DNA from 2 places in the Anoxybacillus sp. ST70 genome. Region 2 is predicted to be linked to the other one. Evidence: riboswitches for the same ligand, from Rfam matches in the RefSeq annotation. Region 2 holds a riboswitch; the other holds the start of a gene.
What was found. A riboswitch is a leader RNA that binds a small molecule or an ion and turns the genes downstream of it on or off. The one in region 2 is predicted to bind cyclic di-GMP.
Positions count from the first base shown of each region.

Region 1: another riboswitch for cyclic di-GMP. It lies ahead of K1I43_RS08065 (GumC domain-containing protein); the one in region 2 lies ahead of K1I43_RS11190 (methyl-accepting chemotaxis protein).

Region 1 covers NZ_JAHZOF010000004.1:194,919-206,007, reverse strand. Annotated here, with positions in the region: gene K1I43_RS08080 (PH domain-containing protein) at 1-890, shown strand, start outside; gene K1I43_RS08075 (DIP1984 family protein) at 1,118-1,630, shown strand; gene K1I43_RS08070 (NAD-dependent deacylase) at 1,915-2,625, opposite strand; cyclic di-GMP riboswitch class I at 2,755-2,837, shown strand; gene K1I43_RS08065 (GumC domain-containing protein) at 2,876-3,544, shown strand; gene K1I43_RS08060 (small acid-soluble spore protein H) at 3,625-3,804, shown strand; gene K1I43_RS08055 (LysR family transcriptional regulator) at 3,836-4,717, opposite strand; gene K1I43_RS08050 (assimilatory sulfite reductase (NADPH) flavoprotein subunit) at 4,854-6,629, shown strand; gene cysI (assimilatory sulfite reductase (NADPH) hemoprotein subunit) at 6,635-8,356, shown strand; gene K1I43_RS08040 (glycerol-3-phosphate responsive antiterminator) at 8,564-9,130, shown strand; gene K1I43_RS08035 (ABC transporter ATP-binding protein) at 9,127-10,227, shown strand; gene K1I43_RS08030 (carbohydrate ABC transporter permease) at 10,199-11,077, shown strand; gene K1I43_RS08025 (carbohydrate ABC transporter permease) at 11,074-11,089, shown strand, end outside.
Region 2 covers NZ_JAHZOF010000008.1:29,672-40,760, forward strand. Annotated here, with positions in the region: partial or broken gene K1I43_RS11180 (YfhD family protein) at 1-24, shown strand, start outside; gene K1I43_RS11185 (hypothetical protein) at 131-340, shown strand; gene K1I43_RS11190 (methyl-accepting chemotaxis protein) at 377-2,068, opposite strand; cyclic di-GMP riboswitch class I at 2,174-2,261, opposite strand; gene adhP (alcohol dehydrogenase AdhP) at 2,498-3,511, shown strand; gene K1I43_RS11200 (YgaP family membrane protein) at 3,565-3,753, opposite strand; gene K1I43_RS11205 (Crp/Fnr family transcriptional regulator) at 3,823-4,440, opposite strand; gene K1I43_RS11210 (protein adenylyltransferase SelO) at 4,624-6,066, opposite strand; gene K1I43_RS11215 (DUF3427 domain-containing protein) at 6,231-9,368, shown strand; gene K1I43_RS11220 ((deoxy)nucleoside triphosphate pyrophosphohydrolase) at 9,345-9,749, opposite strand; gene rlmD (23S rRNA (uracil(1939)-C(5))-methyltransferase RlmD) at 9,862-11,089, opposite strand, start outside.

The DNA.
Region 1 (11,089 bases), on a different contig from region 2:
CTTTGTTTTTATCGACCACAAGTGGTGGTGCTTTTGGAGTCATTGCAGCGATTGGCGCATTTCTTTCCGATTTTAATGATTTCATCCCGTTTGAACGGCTAAACATATTTTTTCGCGCTGACGATACAGCTTCTACACTTGTCTTGTTGTTTATCGTTCTTATGATTGCTTACGTATTGTCTGTGATCGGTCATCTTTTTCGCTATATGAATTTTACAGTTGTCAAACAAAACAAAACGATAACGATAACAACAGGATTGCTGCAAAAAAAGAGCATTTCTACATCGATTGAGCGCGTTCAAGCCATTGGAGTGAAGGAAAGTCCGATTCGGCACTTGTTTGGCTACGTTTCCGTTCACCTTATTCATGCCGGAGGGGCACTTGATGATGGAAGACATGGAAGTCTCGTGTTGTTTCCGCTTGTTCGTAAAAATGAAGTTGCTTCTCTTGTTGCGACGTGCTTTCCTGAATATCGTTTGCACGATTCGTTCCGATTGTTATGTACACGTGTCCGTTGGCGCTATATGTTGAGGTCGCTCTATACGGTTATGCTCATTCCGGTCATCACAATCGTATTTTTTCAGCGATTTGAAACGCTCCTTCTCCTTGTGCCCGCAGTATATGTCGGCTATCGAAGCTATAAACGAGCGGGAGTAACGATTAAGAGTGAGCAGCTAGCATTGAGAAGTGGATGGCTGACGATAAAAACGGTATATATGTTAAAACATCGTATTCAGTCATTAACGATCTCGCAAACTCGTATGCAACAACGACTCGGATTATGTACAGTACGTGCGACTGTCATGCCGGGCATACGCACAAAAGTTGTTGATGTGGACGAACATGAGGCACAAGCAATATACGAATGGTTTTTGAGAAATAAGGAATAAGTTTGGCACTTCACCAAAAGTTGTAGTTATTAAATAAAGACGATTGTGATAGAAACTAAACACTTTGTTTTACTTTTTATACTACATTGCTTTATTTGCTATGTTGCTATCAAGTTTAAATTTAAAAAGTACATCTTTAGGTGATGAACCATAAGTTTCAAAGTTTACTTTTTTCTTCCTCATCATTATAATTATGCAGTCGATGAGTAAAGGTGGAGGCTGAGTAAATGAAAATTACGTTAGCGCAATCAATTAATCTCCTTTCGTTTTTAAAAAGGCGAGTAGACGAGCTGCAAGCGGAGTTGTTGACGACTCACACGGTTACCGTTCCAAAAGGGGAGATGTATACACCGCCAGAACGGACGGTCGAGCAAGTACTTACAGAGATGGCCGAAATACAGAAAGATGTGCTTGTACTACAAGAACTGATCAACGAAACGAATATGCAACAGACTGTCGAATGGAAAGGGGAACGTATTTCTCTTATTCGCGCGATTGAAACAGCGAAAATGTTGCGGAGTCGAGTTCATTTGTATAAGCGACTAGGAGACACAAAACCACGCGAGTATTATGGTGGAAATGTGGTGATGGAAACTATTGCATTATTTAATCCGAGCGAATATAAACAAGCCGCAGAAATGTTGGCACGCCAAGTCGAAGTGCTGTCTAGTCGCATTGATAAAGTCAACTATACTGTGGAAATAGACGTTTCGCTTGCGAGCAAATATTTAGAGGCATAAGCAGCTTTAAGGGCATTTTGCAAAGTGCCCTTATGGGTGCTTAGGCACCAACGAGAGAGATGAGGAAATGATCACCATTCTTCAAAGTCCTTTTTAGTCTAAGAGCGGGATGCGAACGGAGAACGGAGAACGAGTAACGATGTAACGTTTTACGAGTAACGAACGGGTAAATAGATTTTGGTTTTCTGTTTTCTTTCGATCATTCTTCTCTCTCTCTCTCGTCATTGTATATATGCATTCGATCATTAGGAAAAAACGGCATACAATGAGTTATTTTGGTTTTCCTATAACTTCTCCGTTATTTCCTGCAACACTTCTCCAATTTTGCGACCATGTATAAGCAAATCCGCCCAATCATCTAACGGTGTCGGTTCCATGTTCACAATCACTAATTTGGCCCCGCTTCGTTTTGCGATGACAGGAAGTTCGTTAGCTGGTGACACTTGTAAAGAAGAGCCGAGCACAATCCATAAGTCTGCTCGTTCGGCTGCTGTCCATGCTTGTTCAAACGCATCATACGGTAACGATTCCCCGAATAAAACAACGGAAGGGCGCAAAAAGCCGCCGCATGTGCACGTAAACTGTTCCTCTACATACTGTTTTGCGTCGTATGTTTGCCTGCAACGCGAGCAATGCACCGTTTGCAACGTTCCGTGTAATTCAATGACATTTGTACTGCCTGCTTGTTGGTGAAAGCCGTCGACATTTTGCGTGATGATTTGATGAAGAAGCCCCCGCTTTTGCCAATCGGCCAAAATCATATGCCCGACATGTGGCTTACATTTAAGCAACGTACGAATACGATATTGATAAAATGCAATAAACTCGTCTCGGTTATGTTGCATCGCATACGTACTTGCTAATTGTTGTGGATTTTTCGTGCGCCAAAGCCCTGATTTTGCCGAACGAAAATCGGGAAGCCCGCTTTCTGTAGACATTCCTGCTCCAGTAAATACGACGGTATACGAAGACTCTTTCAACCATTTTTCTAACATCTCGCATCCCTCCTTTTTATCTACCATAACTACTTCTTTATTCGCCCTTTTCTTCCTTTATTTTCACATATGTTTATAAGAAAAATAAGAACTTTTGATTCATGCCTATGAAAATGAGCGAAGTATAATAAGAAGTAAAGGCACAGCTAAGGAAACTTAGCGTCGCAAAGCTATAGGGGCTAACGGGATACCTATGCCAGCCAGCTGCCATTACCAAAAAAATATACATATGAATATGGAGGAAATGGTAATGTTTAAAAAAGGATTACCAATTTTACTAGCATCGATGCTCGTTGCTTCTCCAACTTTTGCAGCGAAGCATGATGGAGCAAAACATGTACAGAAAAGTCAGCTTGTCGTGAAAAAGGAAGAAGCGAAGAAAAAACAAGAGTTAGCTAAACAGAAAAAAGAAGAGGCGAAGAAAAAACAAGAATTAGCGAAAAAGAAAAAAGAACAACAAATGTTAAAAAACAAATTGGCAGAGCTAAATAAAAAGTTAAGCAAGATTGAAGAGCGTGTAAACGAGGTGACAATAGCACTTGAAACGTTTAGCACGCCGAAAGAACAACCAACTGAACAACTAGCTGAACAACCAGCACAACCACAAAGTGAACAAACAACAGAGGAAATGACACAAGTAGTCAATGAACAAGATAGCGCTACTGTGACTACGACTGAACAATCACCTGTCGTGCAATCGGATAAAGACGACGAAGCGGAAAAACAAGAAGAGTTAGATCAATGGTTTGGGAAGCTTATTGCTGCTTCTAATCAATTAAAAGCAGTAAAAAATGAAATTCGTGCGTTAGAAAAGAAAGTATCTAAGAATGATGTCAACGTACAAGCGTTGAAAGAAAAAGTAAAGGCGTTAGAAGAAAACGTACAACAAAATAAAAAGAAGTTGCTTGAACTGTTATAAGGGTGCCTGTTGGCGCTCTTTTTTTGCATATTTTCGCGTGAAACACAAATGATAATAATCGTTCGAAAGGAGGGAAGCGAATGAACATCACACGTGCGCAACAAATTGCTCAGTCACCCGATATGAAAAATGTAACGTATAACGGAAAAGCCGTGTATATTGAACATGTCGATGTACAAACGGAAATGGCAACGATTCATTTTTTAAACAACCCAGAAAAACAACAGCGCGTTCCGATTTCACAGCTAGAGGAGCATTAAGTGATGGGGATGTGACAAAGCAACTTGTTTGTCACATCCTTTTTTGTTGGAGTAAATCAATCAGTAAGTGTACAAGTTTGTTGTTTTTCATTGTCGGCGAATAAAGATAAGAAAATGTTCGATAAAAAGGAGAATGTTTAACGTAAACAATCGATAAGTTTTTATGATTCAACTCCTGTTCAATGACATGACGTGAAAGGAGGGCTAAACCGTTTCCGTGCATTAACGTTTCTTTTATTCCTTGATTGCTGCTAATAATTATCAGTGATTTTACTTTTAGCCCATTTGAACGAATAAAATGGTTAAAATATTCACGTGTGCCAGACCCTAATTCGCGTGTAATCCATAGTTGGTTTTGTAAATCGTTTATCGATACTTCCTGTTTGTGAGCGAGAGGATGATCGTTAGACGCAACGATGACTAGCTCATCTTGCATAAATGGGTACACCACAAGCTCTTTTTCATTTGTTTGACCTTCAATTAAACCGATATGTGTTTGATACGTACGAACGAGCTCTACAATTTCTTTTGTATTGCCGATGATCACTTCCAATTGTAATTCTGGATAATCGTTTTGTAAGGCGCATAAAAAAGTAGGTAGCACGTATTCTCCGATCGTAAAACTAGCCCCAATTTTTAATGTTCCTTTCACACAGTCGTGATGTTCCAAAATATCTTGTTTCGTTTGTTCGTATAACGTGATCATTTTTTTTGCTCGATCATAAAGCAATTCTCCCGTTGGCGTCATTTGTAGCTCTTTTGGTGAACGAATAAATAGTTTTGTTTGAAACTCTTTTTCTAAATTTTTAATGTGCAAACTTACACTTGGTTGAGATAAATGAAGAATTTCTGCTGTTTTTGTGAAATTTTTCACTTCAGCTAATGTAATAAATGTTTTTAATTGTTCGTACATATCGTTCGCTCCTTAGTTATTAAAAAAATAAATAGTTCTGATAATTTATATTTATTTTACTAATTTTATTTTTTAAGGTAAAGTCAAATAAAACATACTTGATTTATAGGAATAGTAGAAAAATGAGAGGTGAAACATGTTGCCATTTCAAGTGACAAATAGTCCATTTAATGAAGAACAAGTCGAGCTCCTCAATCGGCTTTGGCCAACGTTAAATTCCGCACAAAAACTTTGGCTAAGTGGGTATTTAGCTGCAACCGAGTCGGTCGGAGCGCTTCAACAAGAAGCATCTGCAACGAAGGAAGTGACCGTTCTTTACGGGTCGCAAACAGGAAACGCGCAAAAACTAGCGGAAAAAGTAGGAGAAACGCTCAAACATCGCGGGTTTCATGTCACCGTTTCCTCGATGCTTGATTTTAAGCCAAACGAGTTGAAAAAAATAAATACGTTGCTCCTTGTTGTTAGCACATACGGAGAAGGGGAACCACCAGATAACGCCTTGTCATTTTACGAATTTCTTCATAGCAAGCGCGCGCCAAAACTCGATCATCTTCGTTTCTCTGTATTGGCGCTTGGCGATACGTCGTATGAACATTTTTGTAAAACGGGAAAAGATTTTGATAAACGGCTAGAAGAGCTAGGCGGAAAGCGGTTATACGAACGCGTCGATTGTGACGTCGATTATGAAGAAAAAGCAGCGAAATGGCTAGAGGGAGTGCTTGGTGAGTTAGATAAGCAAGGAGCCATTTCCGTAGCAACAACTTCATCTGCACAAGCGAAGCCAACGACTATTTATTCACGAAAACATCCGTTTCAAGCGGAAGTATTAGAAAATATCAATTTAAATGGACGCGGCTCAAACAAAGAAACACGCCATATCGAATTATCGCTAGAAGGTTCTGGGCTTGTGTTTGAACCAGGCGATGCGCTCGGCGTTTTTCCAAAAAACGATCCAGAGTTAGTTGATTGGATGATAGCAGAAATGAAATGGAGTTCAGAAACATTAGTTTCTGTAGAAGAAAATGACGAACCATTACGAGAAGCGTTGCTATCCCGTTTAGAAATTACCGTACTGACAGAGCCGTTGTTACAAAAATTAGCTGAATTTTCGAAAAATCGCGAGTTTCATGCGCTTCTTTCTGAGGAACAAGAAGCGAAGCGAAAAGACTATATGAAAGGGCGCGATGTATTGGATGTCCTTCGCGATTTCGGCCCGTGGGAGATGACACCACAGCAATTTGTCTCTTCATTACGAAAGTTGCAACCGCGCTTTTATTCAATTGCAAGTAGCTTACTAGCTTATCCGGATGAAGTGCATATGACTGTTGGAGCGGTTCGTTACGAAGCACATGGGCGTTTGCGAAAAGGAGTTTGTTCAACGTTTTGTGCTGAACGTCTACACATTGGCGATAAACTTCCTGTGTTCGTTCATCAAAATCCGAATTTTAAACTCCCGAAAGATACACATACGCCAATTATTATGATTGGACCAGGTACGGGAGTGGCGCCGTTCCGCGCTTTTATGCAAGAGCGTGAGGCGATTGGCGCGAAAGGGAAATCATGGTTGTTTTTTGGTGACCAACATTTCGTGACCGATTTTCTTTATCAAAAGGAATGGCAAACGTGGCTAAAAAACGGTGTGTTGACGAAGATGGATGTTGCCTTTTCACGCGATACGAAAGAAAAAGTATACGTGCAACACCGAATGATGGAACAAAGCAAAGAACTGTTCCGATGGTTAGAAGAAGGAGCAGCCGTTTATGTTTGTGGCGACAAACAACGCATGGCACGAGACGTTCATGAGACGCTTATCCAGATTATTGCGAAAGAAGGAAAGATGACGAGTGAACGAGCGGAAGCGTATGTGGCGGACATGCAAAAACAAAAACGTTACCAACGTGACGTATATTAGGGGGGATGATTGTGGAAAAGTTTGTATTAACACCGCCGGATGGACCACCAAGCGACGTTGAGCGCATTAAACGAGAAAGCAACTATTTGCGCGGAACGTTGAAAGAAACGATGGAAGATCGCATCACTGCCGGCATTCCAGAAGATGATAACCGATTGATGAAATTTCATGGTAGCTATTTGCAAGATGATCGTGATTTGCGAGCCGAGCGGCAAAAACAAAAATTAGAGCCAGCGTATCAATTTATGATTCGTGTTCGTACCCCAGGTGGCGTAGCAACACCAGAGCAGTGGCTTGCGATGGACGAATTGGCGAGGACGTATGCGAACGGGACGTTGAAACTTACGACACGACAAGCATTTCAGTTTCACGGCGTATTGAAATGGAATATGAAAAAAACGCTCCAAGCCATTAACGAGGCACTGCTTACGACGTTAGCGGCATGCGGTGACGTCAACCGAAACGTCATGTGCAATCCGAATCCTTACCAATCGGAAGTGCATGCAGAAGTGTATGAATGGGCGAAAAGATTAAGCGATTATTTATTACCACAAACAAGGGCGTATTACGAAATTTGGTTAGATGAAGAAAAAGTAGCTGGAACACCGGAGGTAGAACAAGAACCAATTTATGGGCCGCTTTACTTGCCACGAAAATTTAAAATTGGTATCGCTGTTCCACCGTCAAACGATGTCGACGTGTTTTCACAAGACCTTGGATTTATTGCGATTGTTGAACACGGAAAGCTGACGGGATTTAATGTAGCGATCGGTGGCGGCATGGGAATGACGCACGGTGATCGCACGACATATCCGCAGCTCGCAAAAGTGATCGGTTTTTGTAAACCAGAACAAGTGATTGATGTGGCAGAAAAAGTCGTTACCATTCAGCGTGATTACGGCAATCGCTCCGTACGTAAACATGCTCGTTTTAAATATACGATTGATCGGCTTGGTTTGGATGCAGTAAAAGCAGAACTAGAACGTCGGCTTGGATGGAATTTAGAAGAAGCGCGCCCTTACTATTTCGAGCATAATGGCGACCGCTACGGTTGGGTTGAAGGTGTGAACGGAACGTGGCATTTTACGTTATTTGTCGAGGGCGGACGGGTGAAAGATACAGATGATTATCCACTGATGACAGGCTTGCGGGAAATTGCAAAAGTGCATACAGGTGATTTCCGTCTTACCGCTAACCAAAACTTAGTCATCGCCAATGTGCCAAGTGAGAAAAAAGAAGAAATTGATGCGCTTATTAAGCAATATAAATTAACAGATGGGAAACATTATAGTGCCCTTCGTCGTAACTCGCTAGCCTGTGTGGCTTTGCCAACGTGTGGATTAGCGATGGCAGAAGCAGAGAGATATTTGCCGACACTCATTGATAAAATTGAGGAAATTGTTGAGGAAAACGGGCTTCGTGACGAGGAAATAACGATTCGCATGACCGGCTGTCCGAATGGCTGTGCCCGTCATGTCCTTGGGGAAATTGCATTTATCGGTAAATCTGTCGGCAAATATAATATGTATCTTGGGGCTGCATTTGACGGTAGCCGTCTCGGTAAATTGTATCGGGAAAATATCGGAGAAAAAGAAATTTTATCTGAACTTCGTACGCTCCTTTCTCGGTACGCGAAAGAGCGATTTGATGGTGAACACTTTGGTGATTTTGTTATTCGCGCAGGTATTGTAAAAGAAGTGACAGATGGAACAAACTTTCATGACTAAACAAATCGTCTTCCCGTTTGGGAGCCGATTTGTTTTTATAATTTACAAAATATTTACACAGAAATGACAATCAATTAAAAAAAAGAGATTAGAATAAAAATTAGAAAAATGAATAAAAGAGGTGGAGAAAAGGAGAAACCGTAACAACATTGTAGATGTACAGTTATTCTACGTTGTTTTCGGTTTCTTTTTGTTTGGAGGGAGAGAATGTTTTTACAAGAAAAGTTTATTGCGACAATTAAACATCCGAAACATATCGAACTATTTTTAAAAACGAACTGGAAAACAGCACTGTTACAGACTGGTACGATTAGCGTTATAAAAAGGTATGTTGAACTGTTAAAAGCACATGATCGTTATGTATTTGTGCATGTTGAGAAGATTCCAGGTATTAGTTATGACAAAGAAGGGCTTCAATTTTTAGCAAAATTTGTTCAACCACACGGTATTGTTTCTACAAAAAGTACGCTGATTCAGTTAGCAAAAAAGGAGAAGTTATGGACAATCCAACGTTTATTTTTAGTAGATACAGACGCGGTGGAAACTGGATTGCAGGTTGTTCAACAAGTTGCACCTGATGCGCTTGAGGTGATGCCTGGAATTGTACCTGATATGATTGAGCGATTAGTACAACAGGTCAATATACCAATTATTACTGGAGGATTAATTCAAAATCGAGATCAAATGATTCAAGCTTTAAAAAAGGGAGCACAAGCGGTATCCACAGGAAATCCATTATTATGGAAAATTGCTGAGACGGAGGGGTTACAATGATAGAATTTGTTCATATTAGTAAGACATATGACGGGAAAACATTTGTTATCAAGGACATAAGCGTTCAAGTGAAAGAAGGAGAGTTTTTTGTGCTAGTAGGCCCTTCTGGTTGTGGGAAAAGTACGTTACTTCGAATGATCGCAGGATTAGAATCGATTACGAGTGGGCAGCTGAAAATAGCAGGGAGAGAAATGAATAATGTGGAACCAAGTGAGCGTCATTTATCTATGGTATTTCAAAACTATGCATTATATCCTCATTTAACAGTTCAAGATAACATATTGCTAGGATTATACAAGTCTAAAATATCAAAAGTGGAAAAAAGAAAACGTTGTAGCGAAGTCGCAGAGTTACTTGATCTGACTCATTGTCTTAACAAAAAACCGAGACATCTGTCCGGGGGGCAAAGGCAGCGTGTGGCATTGGCACGAGCTATCGTTTCTCAAAAACCGATTTGTTTAATGGATGAGCCGCTCTCGAACTTAGATGCAAAGTTGCGTACGCATATGCGTTCATATATTCGTCAGCTACAACGTCAACTTGGTATGACAATCATCTATGTAACACACGACCAAGTAGAAGCGATGACGATGGCAGACCGAATGATGATATTACATGAAGGAAAAATTCAACAAATTGGTGATCCTTTATATGTATATAACAATCCGAACAATACATTTGTTGCTTCGTTTATTGGTTCGCCGCCAATAAATATGGCTAGAGTACATAAGTTAAACGACTTATTTCTGCTACAACAAGAATGGATTGTAAAAGTGGCTCATCATGTGCAAGCGGACAATAAATATGGAACAATCGCAGTTCGACCAGAACATATTCGACTAGCACATGAAAATGAACCACACGTATGGTTAGCGGTAACACATGTGGAACGGTTAGGTACAGAAACGCTTGTTACATTGAAACTGACAGAACAAGATGAGTGGATTGCACGTTGGCAAGGACAACATTCGATAGAAATAGGGCAACAAGTACGCATTTCAATTAATGACGAACATGTTCTATTTTTTGATGAAGAAGGAAAAAGAATAGCGAAAGAGGGAGAGGAGCATGCTGTATACGATAAAACGAACAATTGAAGGGATTTTATATATATTTCCTTCGTTTCTCTTATTTTCTGTTTTCGTTTTTTATCCAATGGTTCGTACAGGGTATTTAAGTTTTTATATGACTGATTTTCAAGGTACTCCAACGACATATATAGGATTAGAACATTTTCTTTATTTACTGGAAGATCGGAACTTTAAGGAGAGTCTGAAAGCAACATTTTTGTTTGTTTTATACACGGTGCCGACGACGGTCGTTATCTCTTTTGGCTTAGCCCTTTTAGCAAATGAAAAACTGCGAGGAATACAGATTTTTCGCACTATCTTTTCTTCAACGCTAGGAATGAGTGTTGCTGCTTCTTCTGTTATCTGGATGTTTATGTACAATCCTGCAGTAGGAATCATTAACAGACTTATTTTGGCGTTCGGTTGGAGAGAGTATCAATGGTTATTAAATCCTGATACAGCTTTAGCTGCTGTTGCCATTGCAACAGTGTGGATGAACATTGGGTTTTCTTTTTTAATTTTACTTGGAGGTTTACAAAACATTGATATCACATTATATGAAAGTGCAAAAGTTCTAGGATTGAGTCGCATGTATCAGTTGTGGCGTATTACGATTCCGTTATTGTCACCGACTTTGTTTTTTATTGTCACCGTTTCGCTTATCCATGCCTTTCAAACATTCGGTCAAATTGACATTTTGACAAAGGGTGGACCTATGAATACAACAACTGTACTTGTTTACTCCATTTACCGTGAAGCGTTCATTAACTATAATTTTGGATTCGCAAGTGCTCAAGCAGTTATATTATTTTTGATCGTATTAATAGTGACATTTTTACAATTTGTACTTGTTGAGAGGAAGGTGCATTACCAATGAGCCTTCTAAAAA
Region 2 (11,089 bases):
CAAAAAGAAAAAAATCATCGGTAAAAGGAAAGGTGTCCCAACATCATGACGGGACACCTTTGTTGATCCACATGTGCATTTTAATAGTGACATATTCTTGTTATAATACAAACAGAGAGGGAGAAACGATATGGGAAAAGAAAAAGGAAAAAACATTTTGCTTATCGTACTTATTACAACGTTAGTGATGTCTTTCTTACTATTTTTTCTCGGTTATTACCGTATAGGTTTTGCAATCGGTGCAATTTTCATGATTTTGTCGCTTTCCGTTGGACAATGGTATTCATTAAAAAGCAAAGAGGAACTATATCGCTCCACATATAAAGATCGTCACCGATAACATACTCTCGCTTCCCCTTATAATCAAGAGACTTCTTTATACTTTAAACGTTGCGACAGCATTGCGTAATTGCTCCGCCATTTCAGCTAAAGATGTAGCGGCAGATGTCACTTCTTCACTTGAAGCAAGCTGCTCTTCAGAAGAAGCAGAAATTTCGGCCGTCCGTTCAACAAACCGTTTCGCAATAGACGATACTTCATCCATTGAAGCATGCACTTGATGAACGCCTGCTGACATTTGCTCTGAAATCGCTGATAGTTCTTGGATTTGTGCATTCACTTGTTCAATGGAACGCAAAATTTGCCCAAAGAACGTTCCTGTCTGCTCCACTAATTTTGTTCCTTGTTTCACTTCTTCCGTTCCTTTGCCGACAATTTGCACAACATAACCGGTGTTTTGTTGAATCATCTCAATTAATTGCGCAATTTGATTTGCCGATTCGCGAGATTGCTCTGCGAGTTTACGCACTTCATCCGCCACAACCGCAAATCCTTTTCCGTGTTCTCCGGCACGTGCCGCTTCAATCGCTGCGTTAAGTGCTAATAAATTCGTTTGTTCAGCAATGCCGACGATGACGTCAACAATTTTTCCAATTTGGGCCGACTTCTCATCTAACTCTTTAATAACTACATTTGTTTCGTTTGTTGATTCGTTAATCGTATTCATTTGCGTCACAACTTGTTGTAAATATTGCTGGCCAACAGTAGCTTGTTTTGTCGTTTCTGTTGCGGAGTTCGCCACGACGGTTGCTGTTTGAGCCATTCGCTCAATTCCTGCCGCCATTTCACCGATCGCTTGCGAACTCTCCTCCGCATGTTTTCCTTGCATTTCTGCTCCTTGGGCTACTTCTTGAATCGCTGTCGTCACCTCTTCTGTCGCTGCGCTTGCCTGTTCAGCACTTGCCATCAACTCTTGGGCGGAAGCAGACACATGCTCAGTCGCTGTGCTTACTTGTTGAATAAGCTGTTTTAAATTGTGAACCATTTGGTTAAACGATTTTGCTAATTTACCAATTTCATCACGATTTGCTACATGAATATCATCAACTGACAAATCGCCGTGTGCAATTTTTTCGGCATGTTCAGAAATTTGTTGAACAGGTCTTGAAATTTTTTCGCTCATATATAAAGCTAAGGCCATACTAACAAGAAAAGAGATACCGATTGTAATAAGCGTCGTATACTTCATGTCTTTCGCTTGTTCAGACAACGTTTCACTCATTTGCTGCAAATGCTTCACTTGCGTCGCACGCGCTTGTTCTCCTGCCTCTGTCACTTCAACCGTAATCGCATTTCCTCGCTCTTTCATAATCCGTGAAATTTCATCCATTTGACCTTGCTTTTTAAACTCTATCGCTTGTTTCGCAATGTCGCGATACTCTTGCTCTGCTTTTACTAGACGATCAACCTCTTGTTTTGCCTCATTTTCTAGTTGTAATGATGCAATCATCTCTTGGTTATCTGTAAACTCGCTCGCTGCTTGCTCAAATGCGGTTAAGCTTTCCGGCTTTCCATTAATTAAATACCCCCGCACAGCAATTTGTTCGCGTAACATCGCATTTTGCATATTTGTCACGAGCGTAATTCGTTCAAATCCTTTGTTCATCGCTTCTGAATATTGTTGATCAATTGTCTCTAGCCGATTATATGTAAGCATACTTACAACAATAAACAACAATAATACCGAAAGAAACGTCGCCACTAATTTTTTTCTGACTGTTACCTTCATGCTGTCTTCATCCTCCTATGTTAATAAAAATAAAAGCTGCCTAAAAAACAAATACATAGGCAGCTATCGTTCGACAGTAAAACCTTCTTATCATTTCCTTATAAGAAGGGCAACTGGCTGGCATATCTATACAATAGACGTAGCCCCTATAGCTTTGCGCCCTACCCTTTCGAGTAGTTTGCCGATTATTCAATTTTTGACATTTTTATCTTAACACAACAACTAGGAAAAAGGAAGTAGTGATTTGTGATCAAAAGGGTAACATTTTACTTCGTCAAGATAACAAATAAAAATTTACCTTTTTATCTAAAAAACTTTTACATTTTTTCGAACAGTTTGTTTATGATATTTTTAACAAATTTAATACATGTTACATTAAATATGCATAGACCAAAAAATCCCTTTTCACTCAGAAGGAGGATTATAATTATGAAAGCTGCAGTTGTGGAACAATTTAAAGAACCATTAAAAATTAAAGAAGTAGAAAAACCAACAATTTCATATGGAGAGGTGCTAGTGCGCATTAAAGCGTGTGGAGTATGTCATACAGACTTGCATGCCGCACATGGCGACTGGCCTGTAAAGCCAAAACTACCGCTCATTCCTGGACATGAAGGCGTTGGTGTCATCGAAGAAGTCGGACCAGGGGTGACGCACTTAAAAGTCGGAGATCGCGTCGGTATCCCTTGGCTTTATTCCGCCTGCGGCCATTGTGATTATTGCTTAAGCGGACAAGAAACATTATGTGAGCATCAACAAAACGCTGGATATTCGGTTGACGGTGGTTACGCTGAATATTGTCGTGCTGCAGCTGATTATGTCGTGAAAATTCCTGATAACTTATCATTTGAAGAAGCTGCTCCAATCTTTTGCGCTGGCGTAACAACATATAAAGCTTTAAAAGTAACAGGTGCAAAACCTGGTGAGTGGGTAGCAATTTACGGTATTGGCGGCCTCGGACACGTCGCTGTTCAATATGCAAAGGCGATGGGGCTAAACGTCGTTGCTGTCGATTTAGGCGATGAAAAACTTGAGTTAGCTAAACAGTTGGGAGCTGATCTTGTCGTCAATCCAAAACATGAAGACGCCGCGCAATGGATGAAAGAAAAAGTTGGTGGCGTGCATGCAGCTGTCGTCACTGCTGTTTCGAAAGCAGCATTCGAATCAGCCTATAAAGCAATTCGTCGCGGCGGCGCTTGCGTACTTGTCGGATTACCGCCAGAAGAAATGCCTGTACCAATTTTTGATACCGTTTTAAATGGAGTAAGAATTATCGGTTCAATCGTTGGTACGCGTAAAGACTTGCAAGAAGCGCTTCAATTTGCGGCAGAAGGAAAAGTAAAAACAATTGTCGAAGTTCAACCGCTTGAAAACATTAACGATGTATTCGATCGTATGTTAAAAGGACAAATTAACGGTCGCGTTGTGTTAAAAGTAGATTAAGGAAGGCGTCCTGAAGGCGCCTTCTTATTTAATTTCAACTAAAATGAGTAGAGCTATTTCTTCGTCGTATTAATCCGAAACGGAACGTAAAGTGGACAAAATCTCATAAATGCCGTAGCGATAAGAACAATTCCTAAAATGCCGACATATTTTATATTTCCCTCAAGAAAAAATAATCCTAATAGTGCAATACCTAATATGAAGCGAATCATACGATCGACGGAACCAACATTTGCTTTCATCTTTTTTCCTCCCCTCTTCTCATCTCTCTTTAATCATAGAAGAAAAAAAGGAAACGTTCTGTGATAAAGTCACATTGTTGCAAATTTGTCACACAATCTTTCTTTGTCTACAATTTTTACTTTTCCACGCGCCAGTTGAACGTATCCGTCACGCTCAAGTTGCTTTAATATTCGGCTGACGACTTCGCGTGCCGTTCCAAGTTCCACAGCAATATGTTCATGCGTCATCTCGATCATGTTTGTCTTGCTGTTGTCGCATCGTGTAAGCAAAAACTCGATTAAACGCTTATCCATTTTTTCAAATACGATGTGCTCAATCATTTGCATCATCGTCATAAAACGATTCATCATCATGTCATAAACGAACGTTTGTAGTTCAACATTTGTTGTCATCATCTTCGCAAACGTATGTTTCGGGACAATTAGTGCTTCCACATCTTCTTCCACAATCGCCGTCGCAGGAAAAGGTGAATGTGACAACAAACTGGAAATAGTCAATACACATGACTCTCCACGACAAACGCGATATAAATTTACTTCCTTCCCATTCTCCCCTATTTTTGCAACCCGAATGACACCAGAGACGATAAAAGCGACATGCTCACACATATCCCCTTCTCGAAAAACAACCGTTCCTTTTGAAAGCTTTATCTTTATGTATACGTTGTCGTGCAAAAACGGAAACAATCTTTCTCCCCCTTTCTTTCCTTATATTACAACGTAACAACATCCCTTTCCAATAAGAAAAGGGACGTTTTCTATGTTGTATATTAGTCATCGTCAAACAATTGAACGAACGTTTTTCAATCCGCTCGCATATGCCAAACATCTCGCAGGATTTTAAAAAGCTCAAGTGACCCTTGAGCTTTTCTACGTCCCACAAAATGTTTTATACGGGCGGTCAGACGGTGCTGGAGGCTTGGCATATTGTTCTTGTTCTTTCGTGTACGCATACGGATGTTTCAACACGTCAAGTAGTCGCTCCATGACCGTATCATCCCCATGCTCAGCCGCTGCCGCAAGCGCTTCTTCCACGCGATAGTTGCGCGGAATAATCGCCGGATTGTGTTGTCGCATCCGTTCGTACACTTCATCTTTCGTCATATCTTGACGGGCCATTCTTTGTTGCCAACGTGTATGCCAGTCGCGAAACTCTTGTTCGCAAAACTCCCATTCATTTATCGTCAACGCGCGAAACGTATTCGTATAATCGGCGCGATATGTGTACATAAGATGCAGCAACTCCCCGATAAGCTTTTTATCTTCCTCTTCTTCCGTCCAAAGCCCAAGTTTTGCGCGCATCCCTTGCAGCCAATACGTTTCATATAGCGTTGGAAATTGTGCGATTACTTTTTGCGCAAGCTCGATTGCTTTTTCTTCTTCGTCATGTAAAAGCGGCAAAAGGCTTTCTGCAAAGCGGGCGATGTTCCACCCAGCAATGTACGGCTGATTTCCATACGCATACCGCCCTTGCGTGTCAATGGAACTAAATACTGTCGTCGGATCGTACACGTCCATAAACGCACACGGTCCATAATCAATCGTTTCTCCGCTAACCGTCATATTATCCGTGTTCATCACTCCATGAATAAATCCGACTAATTGCCATTTCGCAACAAGCGCCGCCTGCTTTTTCATCACTTCTTCAAGGAAAAAAAGATAGCGGTTTGGCGCATGTTCACCGTTCGGATAATGTCGCTTTATCGCATAATCCGCTAACGCCTGTAACTCCTCTTTTGATAAAAAACGCGCCGCATATTGAAACGTTCCAACACGTAAATGGCTCGCTGCCACACGCGTCAAAATCGCCCCTGGAAGTTCCTTGTCACGGATGACGACTTCCCCTGTCGTCACGACCGCTAAACTTCTTGTCGTCGGAATACGAAGGGCATGCATCGCCTCGCTAATGATATACTCACGAAGCATCGGTCCAAGCGCCGCACGTCCATCTCCCCCGCGCGAATACGGCGTCCGCCCCGACCCTTTCAGTTGAATATCAACCCGCTCTCCGTTTGGCGTCACATGCTCGCCAAGTAAAATGGCGCGCCCATCGCCAAGCATATTAAAATGGCCAAACTGATGCCCGGCATACGCCTGCGCTAACGGCTCGGCCCCTTCCGGAATACTGTTTCCTGCAAACACCGCCACTCCTTCTTCGCCCGCTAACGCCTCCGCACATAACCCAAGCTCATCCGCAAGCGAACGATTAAGCACAACAAGCGCTGGATCACTGACAGGCGTCGGACGTATTTTCGTAAAAAATCGCTCGGGTAAACGAGCATAGCTATTGTCAAAATTCCAGTTGGCGTTCAATATATTTCCCTCCTTTCAACTTTATCATATACTTTTCTCGACGACACAAACATCATTCCTGCTTTAAAAAGCAGAATACTCCCCTTCCATTTTCAACATAATAATGGAATATCTACATATATCATGGTAAAATTTTATAAAACATTCGTTAGGTGGTTTTATTTATGGATAAAAGTTTTTTCGAGGAACTACAACTTCTTGCTAAACAATATCCTGATGCAAGCGTTATACAGCGTCTATCACCGAAAGATTATATTGAAGTTCTCGTTCTTCATTCCGCCAAACAACTCGCTCATAAGTTAAAAACTTTGGCTGAAGAAAACCGTTTTGATGAAATCATTCAATTAACTCAACACATTTCTACATTAGTATCAAATAACAACGATTCTTTTTCTTTGCCGCTCTCTATGATTACATACACATATGGACAACGAGAAATACCAATTATAGAGGACTTTTTCTTATCTAGATTACACTTACTATATAATGACAAACATACAATGAAAAACTTTTTCAAAACATTAAAATATGAAATGCTGACAGCTGATTCCGTTGATTTGATGGTTAGCTTCATTCGGATGTCAGGACTACAATTATTGATTCGTCCATTACTTATGCTTGAAAAAGAACGTATTCCTGTACGCATTATCACATCGACCTATCTAGGCATTACAGAACCAAAAGCGCTTGAAAAACTAATGCAATTTTCTAACGTACAAGTAAAAATAATCGATACGCAACAACAGTCTTTTCATACGAAAGCGTACATGTTCCATCGACGTTCAGGATTAAATACAGTAATCATAGGCTCATCAAACATTTCACACTCGGCCCTTATTAACGGACATGAGCTAAATGTAAAGCTGCCGGATACAAGCTTTTTACCCATTTATGAGCATACAAAGCAAATGTTTGGGAAAATATGGGATCATACAGATACGATTTCTCTTGATCACGCCTTCATTCAAAAATATAAACAACAAACAATGAGAGAAGAAAACAAACCTTTAGCTGCTGAGTCGAAAGAAGAATATATCGTTACATCAAGTGTGAAACCGAATGATATGCAGAAAAAAGCATTAAAAAACCTTGAACACACAAGAAAAAGTGGTAATACAAAAGGAGTCATTATCGCTGCTACTGGAACTGGAAAAACGTATTTAGCAGCTTTTGACGTAAAAGCATATAATCCAAAAAAGCTTTTATTTATCGCTCATCGTGAAGAATTGCTAGACAAGGCAATTGAAACGTTCAAACATGTACTAGGTAACGATCATCTATTCGGGAAAATTACAGGGACAGTGAAACAATTCCATAAACCGTATTTATTTAGCACCGTTCAATCGCTATCTAAAGATGAAACGTTGCAACATTTTGAGCAACATGAATTTGACTATATCATTATCGATGAATTTCATCATGCCGAAGCACCTACATATCAAAAAGTGATTCGTTATTTCCAACCAAAATTTTTACTCGGCTTAACAGCAACACCAGAAAGAATGGATGGAAGAGACGTTTTAGCGATTTGTGACCATAATGTCGTATATGAAATACGCTTACGAGAAGCGTTAGAAGCACAGTTGCTCGCACCATTTCACTACTTTGGCATTTCAGATCGTACAGTAGACTATAGTCAAATTCCATTAAAAAATGGCATGTTTGATGAAGCATCGCTTGTGAAAGCTTTAAAAACAAATGAACGAACAGATTTTATTATCGAAATGATTCGTACATATGGTTACGATGGTGATCGTATCATTGGGCTTGCGTTTTGCGTAAATATTGAACATGCAAAATATATGAGCGAACAATTTAATAAACGCGGATATTGCACAACATACTTAACTGGTGAACATAGCGTTGAATATCGCGAACAGGTCATTAAAAAACTAGAAAATCCTAACGATCCGCTTGAACTAATCTTTACCGTAAATATTTTTAACGAAGGAATTGATATCCCAAGTCTAAATCTTTTATTATTTTTAAGACCTACCGAGTCATCAACCGTATTTATTCAACAATTAGGGAGGGGATTAAGAAAAGTAACCGGAAAAGAATTTGTAACGATTTTAGACTTTGTAGGAAATTATCAAAAATCGTTTATGATTCCGCTCTCTCTAGCTGGACAACTGAACGACAAAGCGTTTGATAAAGATTCTCTTCGTGTTGCAATTACACATGAATTTGCCGATCTACCAGGCGGCGCATATGTCGATTTAGATCCTGTGACACAAAGAGAAATTTTAGATCGCATTGACTCCATTAAAATGAACTCGACAGATATGTTAAAAATGCTATATCAACAATTTAAAAATGAGCTTGGGCGCTCACCAGAAATATTAGATTTTTTATATTACGAGCAATCGCCAAGCTTAACGTTTTTCATATATAAGTATCGTTCATGGGTCAAAACAAAAGAAAAAATGAATGATATAAACGAGCTTGACCAAATGATTTTACACCACCCATTGATGTGTGAGTGCGTTGAACGGCTAGAAAATCAACTTCCGATCAAATGGCCCTACGATTTTGCTGTGTTGCAATTAGCTTTTTTACAAAAAGTTGTGTCTTGTGAAGATGTCGTAAAGCAACTTTCGAAAAAATTTGCTGTAGATGTGCCATTAGAAAAACACGAAAAAATGATTATGCAATCGATGGACCGCCTATCATTGCCGTATAAAAAACAAAAATGGGCGTTTGGACAACGAAATGGGCGCCAATTTATATTGAATGACGACATTCTTGCGTTAACAGAAAACCAACAGTTTTTCAATTACATGAAAGACCGTATAGATTACGGACTTATTGAATTTAGGAGAACGTATCGTCCTGAAAGATTTTTATCTAAAGGGGAAAAGCTTACTCTTTATCAAAACTATACGAGAAACGATTTAATTTTCTTATTTGAAGCAGGGGTAAAAGAAGGATCGTGGCGAGAAGGAGTAAGTAAAGTTAGAAATCATTATTTACTGTTCGTCAATTTAAATAAATCGGAAAGAGTGAAAGAACATTTACATTATAAAGATTATTTTCTCGACCAAAAACATTTTCATTGGCAAAGCCAAAATCAAACGTCTCATCGCTCTTCTGTCGGACAAAATTTTATTCGTCATAAAGAACTTGGAATTCATATTCACCTATTTGTGCGAAAGTTTGAAGACATGCACGGAATGACATTGCCATTCACTTATCTCGGCGAAGTCGATTATGTATCAAGCTACGGAGATAAGCCGATGAGCATCACATGGCGCCTACATCATCCCGTGCCGGAAGATTTATATATTGACTTTATTCGCTAATAAAACGTCTACAGTCGGAATATCTGCGGGTGCCCATTCAAGAGATTTTAAGTCTTGGAGTGGCACCCATCTTAATTCAGCATGTTCTTTCGCTTTCGGTTCTCCCTCAATAATTGTTGCTTTATATGTCAGTAAATTGACAATAACTTGAGGATATTCGTAATGCACTTCTTCAATTTTTTCATGCACTTGAATCGTACATCCTAATTCCTCATGAATTTCTCTGACTAATGTTTCTTCTTCCTTCTCCCCTTTTTCAACTTTTCCACCCGGAAATTCCCAAAGGTTAGGGAGTGACATCGTATTCGACCGAAGTGCACACAACACGCGATTTTGATTGTCGAATATAACTGCCCCTACGACACGAACTGTTTTTTTCATGAACGTTTCCCCTCTATCTTCATTATTTTGCGAATACTTTCATTCTACAAAAAAGCCGTCCTTTTTTCTACGCCCGTACGAATGCATAAAAAGACGCCCTATGAGCGCCTTTCTACTTCCTCACCAACTTCGCTACACTTTCGACATGCGCAGTGTGTGGGAAAAGGTCAAACGGTTGAATGTATTCGACACGGTATTGTTTCGCAAGCGTGCCGATGTCGCGGGCGAGGCTAGATGGGTTACAGGAAACGTACACGACTGTTTTTGGTTTCACTTGTAACATCGTTTTTAATAAAGCGTTGTCGCAACCCGTTCGCGGTGGGTCGACGACGATAACGTCCGGTTTCCATCCTTCTTTCACCCATTTTGGCAACAGCACTTCCGCTTTTCCGACCGCATATGTGACGTTTGTGAAGCCGTGACGTTCGGCATTTTGGCGCGCATCGTCAATCGCTTCGGGGATCGTATCCATACCGCGCACTTCTTTTGCCTCGCGAGCGAGCCAAAGCCCGATTGTGCCGACGCCGCAATATGCGTCGACGACGCGTTCGTTTTTCGTTAGTGCTGCTGCTTTTTTTACTTCGTCATATAGCTTGATCGTTTGAATCGGATTAAGCTGGAAAAAGGCGCGAGCCGATAGCTCAAAAGATAAGTCGCCGAGCACTTCTTGAATGTACGGTTCACCTGCGAGAACGATCGTTTCCTCGCCAAAAATAAGCGACGTTTTTTGACCGTTCACGTTTTGGGCGATCGATTTTACTTCCGGCAGGCGACGTTTTACTTCCGCTACAAATAGCTGTTTGCGCGGCAGTTCTTTCGTCGCTGTCACGATGACAAGCTGTACATCGCCAGTGTAAAATCCGACTCGGGCGACAATCGTGCGCACAACACCCGTTTTCTTTCGTTCGTGATAAACCGGAATGCGCAAATCTTGTAAAATCGCTTTCACGACCGTTGTGACGCGGTTTGTGGCATCATGTTGAATCAAGCAGCGGTCAATATCAATCAGTTCGTGCGAGTTCATGCTGTAAAGTCCAGCGATGACACGCCCTTTTTTCACTCCGACTTGAAATTGGCTTTTATTGCGATAATGCCACGGGTCTTCCATTCCGATCGTCGGACGAATATGAAGTGCTTCTATATTTAATCGGCTATGGCGTTCCAGTGCTTGAATGACGATATCGCGTTTTGCCTCTAATTGCGCGTGATAGTCAAGATGTTGCAGTTGGCATCCACCGCACCGTTCATATACTGGACAAGGCGGCTTCACACGATGAGGGGAGCGTTTTCGTATGCGCACCATTTTTCCTTCTGTATACGTTGGGTACACATTCGTCGCT